2 regions of the Ruegeria sp. BI11 genome follow, and region 1 is predicted to be linked to the other one. Evidence: riboswitches for the same ligand, from Rfam matches in the RefSeq annotation. Region 1 holds a riboswitch; the other holds the start of a gene.
The links. A riboswitch is a leader RNA that binds a small molecule or an ion and turns the genes downstream of it on or off. The one in region 1 is predicted to bind thiamine pyrophosphate.
Positions count from the first base shown of each region.

Region 2: another riboswitch for thiamine pyrophosphate. It lies ahead of thiB (thiamine ABC transporter substrate binding subunit); the one in region 1 lies ahead of thiD (bifunctional hydroxymethylpyrimidine kinase/phosphomethylpyrimidine kinase).

Region 1 is NZ_JBQFSM010000004.1:84,114-87,202, forward strand. It holds gene dnaK (molecular chaperone DnaK) at 1-203, shown strand, start outside; gene dnaJ (molecular chaperone DnaJ) at 278-1,432, shown strand; TPP riboswitch at 1,561-1,667, shown strand; gene thiD (bifunctional hydroxymethylpyrimidine kinase/phosphomethylpyrimidine kinase) at 1,711-2,514, shown strand; gene ACR0DT_RS10925 (FAD-dependent oxidoreductase) at 2,511-3,089, shown strand, end outside.
Region 2 is NZ_JBQFSM010000021.1:9,642-12,730, forward strand. It holds gene ACR0DT_RS23955 (ABC transporter permease family protein) at 1-529, opposite strand, end outside; gene thiB (thiamine ABC transporter substrate binding subunit) at 505-1,485, opposite strand; TPP riboswitch at 1,518-1,622, opposite strand; gene ACR0DT_RS23965 (LysR family transcriptional regulator) at 1,796-2,668, opposite strand; gene ACR0DT_RS23970 (trimethylamine methyltransferase family protein) at 2,778-3,089, shown strand, end outside.

The DNA of each region.
Region 1 (3,089 bases):
ACGAGCTGGAGACCGAAAATGCCGACAAGATCAAGTCGGGCATCCAGAACGTCACCGAAGCGGCCATGAAGCTGGGCGAAGCCATCTATAAGGCGCAAGCCGAAGAAGGTGAGGATGAGCCTGCAGCGGCAGATGCTGCACCGGGTGAGGATGACATTGTCGACGCCGAGTTCGAAGATCTGGACGACGACAAGCGTAACTAACGGGTAACCGGGCCAATGCGGGCCGGTCCGGTTGCCGGGCCGGCCCGATTACGTTGAGGCAGAAGGAAACACTGATGTCAAAACGCGACTACTATGATGTGCTCGGCGTAGCTAAGGGCGCATCGGCGGATGAAATCAAAAAGGGTTTTCGTAAGAAAGCCAAAGAGTTGCATCCCGATCGCAACAAAGACAACCCGGATGCCGAGTCGCAGTTCAAAGAGGCCAACGAGGCTTATGATGTTCTGCGCGACGCTGACAAAAAAGCTGCTTACGACCGCTTTGGCCACGCGGCCTTTGAAAACGGTATGGGTGGCGGCGGTGGTCGTCCCGGCGGCGGCTTTGGTCAGGGTGACTTCTCCAGCGCGTTCTCGGATGTGTTCGACGATTTGTTCGGCGATTTCATGGGCGGTCAGCGTGGCGGTGCCGGTGGCGGACGTCGTGCGGCGCGCGGATCGGACCTTCGCTATAACCTTCGCGTAACGCTGGAAGAGGCGTTCGCAGGTCTGCAGAAAACCATCAGTGTTCCCGCCGCTGTGGCCTGTTCGGCCTGTGACGGTTCGGGCGCGGAAGGCGGAGTAGAGCCGACCACTTGTCCGACCTGCTCGGGCATGGGCAAGGTACGTGCGCAGCAGGGTTTCTTTACCGTTGAACGCTCGTGCCCGACTTGTTCGGGGCTGGGTCAGATCATCAAGAACCCCTGTAAAGCCTGCGGCGGTGCAGGCCGCGTAGAAAAAGAGCGGGCGCTGTCCGTCAACATTCCCGCCGGCGTGGAAACCGGTACGCGTATTCGCCTGGCAGGTGAGGGTGAGGCCGGCATGCGTGGTGGCCCTCCGGGTGATTTGTACATCTTTGTCGAAGTGTCGGATCACAAGCTGTTCGAACGCGACAGTGTGAACTTGTATTGCCGCGTTCCGGTCAGCATGGGCAAGGCCGCGCTGGGCGGATCGATCGAAGTGCCAACCATCGACGGTGGCCGCGGCCGCGTGCAGATTCCGGCAGGCAGCCAGTCAGGCCGCCAGATGCGCCTGCGCGGCAAGGGCATGCCCGCCCTGCGTGGCGGTGGCGTGGGTGACATGTTCATCGAGCTCGCCGTGGAAACACCGGTAAATCTGACCAGCCGCCAGAAAGAACTGCTGCGTGAGTTCGACGACCTGGGTGAAGATAACCATCCGGAATCAAAAAGCTTTTTCTCATCCGTCAAATCCTTTTGGGATGGAATGAAGGGTTAAGACCACGCTGCCAATTTTCGAATGAGCCGATCCCCTTGGGTCGGCTTTTTTCGTTTCATAGGTCCAGTTCGTTGATGAACTGCGCCAAAATTGGCCCTTGAATCCCCTCGCAACCCCTGAGATTGTCGCGCCAACCGTTGGGGTGCCCTGATCAAAGGGCTGAGAGGCGTGAACGCGCTAACCCATCGAACCTGATCCGGGCAATACCGGCGGAGGGAACGGTCTACACATACAGACGTTTTCCATGCTGCGTTGCCCTTAGAAGATGGAGCAACGATATGGCGCATATTGCCCTGACTATTGCGGGCTCGGACAGCGGGGGCGGGGCTGGGATTCAGGCGGATCTTAAGGCGATGTCCGCGCTGGGCGTGTATGGGGCCAGTGTAATCACAGCAGTGACGGCGCAGAACACGCGGGCTGTGACGGCGGTGCATGGGATACCGCTGAACGTGGTTGCCGCCCAGATCGATGCGGTGCTGACCGACCTAGATGTGGGCGCGATCAAGATCGGCATGCTAGCGACGCCTGATATTATCCAAACCGTGGCCGAAGCCATTGCTGCATTTGACGGCCCTGTGGTTTTGGATCCGGTGATGATCGCCAAATCCGGTGATGCTTTGCTGGCGCGGGACGCAGTTCAGACCCTGCGTGAGATTCTTTTGCCCCGAGCGACCATTTTGACCCCGAACTTGCCCGAGGCCGCGTGTTTGCTTGGAGCAACTGACGCCGAAACCCCCGATCAGATGATCGCCCAAGGGATGGCGTTGTGCGGGTTGGGCGCGCAGTCGGTGCTGATGAAAGGGGGGCATAGGCGCGGGGACGTTTGTCACGACCTTCTGATTAACCCTTCAGGCGCTTTGGCTGAATTCACGGCCCCCCGGTGCGACACGCGCAATACGCATGGCACCGGTTGCACCCTGTCGTCTTCGATCGCGGCAGGGTTGGCGCAGGGGCTTGGTCTGACCGACGCGGTTGCGCAGGCGCATGACTATCTGCAAGGGGCCATTATCCAAGCTGACACTCTGATGGTCGGGCAGGGGCACGGTCCGGTTCATCATTTTCATCGGGTCTGGCCCGCGTGACTGTTTGGTCGATCATAGGGGCTGGCGTGGCGGGATTGGCTGTCGCCAGTGAACTGGTGTCGCGCGGGGCAAATGTTCAGGTGTATGACCCCGGCGGTTCGCCGGGCCCGCATGGGTGTTCGTGGTGGGCGGGCGGCATGCTGGCCCCGTGGTGCGAGTTTGAAAACGCCGAGGAACCGGTTTTGCGTCTAGGTCAGGCCGCTTTGGAGTGGTGGGCCGCGCGCACGCAAGTTTCGCGGCGGGGCACTTTGGTCGTCGCCAATCCGCGCGATTTGCCCGATCTGCGCCGATTTGCCCGCCGTACCGACGGGTATGTTGAAGTCGATCGAGCCAAATTACTCCAATTAGAGCCTGATTTGACCAGTTTTGCCAAAGGTCTGCACTTTGCGGATGAGGCGCATCTGGACCCGCGACAGGCGCTGCGTGATTTGCACCGTCAGTTGCAGGAACAGGGTGTCACGTTCTACCGAAAACTGGCCCCGTCCCGGTTGGAGAATGCAATCGATTGCCGCGGACTGCACGCCCGCGAAGTGTTGCATGACCTGCGTGGTGTGAAGGGTGAGATGCTGGTGATC
Region 2 (3,089 bases), on a different contig from region 1:
GGAACATGGCAAAGCCGTCGCACCCCAATTGCGCGGCTAGACGGAATCGTTCTGCGGGGATTTCCTGCCACGCTTGCAGGATCAGCCGCGTGGCCAAAGGCAAATTAAAGAACACATGGGCCAAAACCACCCCGTGCAGGCCGTAGATGCGCAAAGGCGGCAGGCCAAACAGCCCTAGAATGTCGGAAATCCATCCAGCACGGCCAAAAACCTGCAACAGCCCAAGGATCGCGACGATGACCGGCAGAATGAAGGGGGCACCCAACAGTGCGATCAGGGCCGACCTGCCACGAAATCGACGTCGGGCCAGCGCTCGCGCAACTGGGATGGCCAACCCGGCACTGAACAGCGCAGACAACACTGCCTGAATAAGTGTGAAACGTAATGCCGCCCAATCGGCCGGGCCGAAACCGCCCGCTGTATCAGCGCGCAGGGCCACCGCGGCCAGAGTGCCCAATATCAGCGCAGAAACCAGTGTCGCTGCGCCAACACCTGGCCAGGGGCTTACTGGCTGAGCGCGCCCAGCCATTCTGCAAGCGCCTGATCCCGCACGGCTGCGGCTTCATCCGGGGTGAACAGCAGGGACTTTTCCGGCGTGATCAGCGTGTCAAACCCCTCGGGCAGACCGGCGGCAGGAGTCACTGCCGGATACATCCAGTTGGTGGTTGGAATGATCTGCTGGAAAGTGTCCGAGACCATGAATTCCAGAAACTGATCTGCCAGTTCGGGCTGATCGGTTCCGGCCAGCTTTGCCGCAACCTCGACCTGCATATAGTGCCCTTCGTCAAAGGCCGCTGCCGCTTTGCTGGCGTCTTCCTCGGCGATCAGGTGGTAAGCGGGTGACGTGGTGTAGCTGAGCACCATGTCGGCCTCACCCTCAAGAAACAGACCATACGCCTCGGACCAGCCTTTTGTCACGGTCACGATATTATCGGCAAGTCCGGCCCAAATCTCTGGCGCTTCGTCACCATAGGCTGCCTTGACCCACAACAGCAGCCCCAGACCCGGAGTAGAAGAACGCGGGTCTTGAATTATGATCTTGGTTTCACCCTCGGCCAGTTCACGGAAATTGGCAGGTGCTGCCGCATCAGCGTTATGGACGAAAGCGAAATAACCCCAGTCATAAGGCGCAAACACGTCGTCTGCCCATTCAATTGGGAGAGTATAGTCAGCACTGACAGAGTTAGAGGCAAACAAGCCGGTTTCCTTGGCTGCCGTAATCAGGCCTGTATCCAATCCAAGGACTACATCGGCGTCTGTGTTTTCGCCCTCAAGCCGAAGACGCGACAGCAGCGCTGCACCATCCTCGACGCCCACAAGATTCAGATCGCAGTCACAAACTGCCTCGAACGCCTCTACCACCTTGGGACCCGGACCCCAATCCGAGACAAAGCTGTCATAGGTGTAAACGGTCAGCTGAGGTTTGTCGGCTGCTACAGCCGCTGTGGCGCTCAGAAGTCCCGCAGCAATCATCAGATGTTTCATGTCATCCTCCATTGCGGCGAGAGGGCAAGGATGGATGAAACCGTTACCTTTCCCTCCGCCGGTTCTAGCCGGTTCAGGTTCTACGGGTTCGCCAAAGGCATCTCAGCGCAGCAGGCCACGCACCCCGAGGTGAGGTCGTGACTAGGGTGGATCGGATCAAAAGACAACCGGATTTACGTGTTTTTGGCTTTTTCAATGGTCTGACTGCCTGACCTCAGCAATGTGGTGACCGTTCGGGTCTAAACTGATTTTGGTATCGGTTGGTTTCGAAACCCCGGGCCAAACGAGGCTTGGCTGGCCTAAACCTGGCTCAATCGCCAGTCTCAGTGATCAGCCATTCCTGGACCTGACGTACTTCGCGGCGCGTATTGCTAGGGTTTCGCACGTCAACAAAATAGGCATGAGTTGGCGAGATATTTTCATCGAAAAGGCGAACAACCCTGCCCTCAGCCAGGTCTTGATCGATCAGCGGCAGCCAGCCAATCGTGACGCCCTGACCTTGTGCTGCGCCACGCAACAAGACGTTGGCGTCCTCGAAAATTGGCCCCTGCAAAGGATTGTCGACCGGCACGCCCATTGTCGCAAACCAATCCAGCCATCCCCAATGGTTCTTTTGATGTAGCAGTGGCAGACGCAACAGATCCGCCGGGTGTTCAATGTGACCGTTGGCACAGACAAAGCTGCGGGATGCAATTGCAACAGGACTGAGCTCCAGCAGCTTAAGTGCATCACCCGTTCTTTCCGCCATGCGTGCCCAACGGATAACGATATCGACGTTTTTCGTATCGAACGTTCCGGGCTGGAACGAAGGTACTACTTCCAGTTCGATATCCGGATGCGTCGCCCAAAGGTCACTTACTCGCGGCATCAACCAGCGCGCCGTGAAAATCGGCCCGGCCGATATGCGAACGGCTTTGCGCGCACTGCGGTGCAACGTGCGCACGGCGTTATCCAGAACTCCGAACGCCTGGCTTGTGGCTTTGGCCAAGCGCCTGCCGTCTTCTGTCAAAGCAACGTCCCGACCTTCGCGGCGGAACAATTTGACGCCGAGCTGATCTTCTAACCCCCTTACATGGTGGCTGATGGCAGTCGGTGTAACGGACAAATCCTCAGCAGCGGCACGGAAGCTGCCATGCCGGGCGGCTGCATCAAAGGCGCGTAAGGCAGGAAGAGACGCTTTCACAATATACCTATTGATAAGTTAAACTCATTAATTGCTGAGAAACTTGCCTTTGTAAATTTATTCTACACCTGTTCATCATGTGTTTGCAGCAAATTGAGCTCATGAGTCGATGACCCAGGCAAACCGACGGCGCGGTCGTAAAGACCGTTTAAAACAGGTAACGGACACCGACGCCCCCGCACCCGTTTGGCCCGGTGTGGTCGGTGGGCGCTTAAAGCCGCTTACCCTGGATGAGGTGACTCTGATCGGAGAAACCGCGTTCTCGCTATTGGAGACGCTAGGATTGAGCCAGCCCATTCCGTCTATGGTTGAAAAGGTCACCACTGCGGGTGGCGCCATGACCCCGGACGGTCGGTTGCTGTTTCCGCGAATGCTGGTGCAATGGGCGATCGACGGGGCGCAGCGCGGATTTACCCTATGC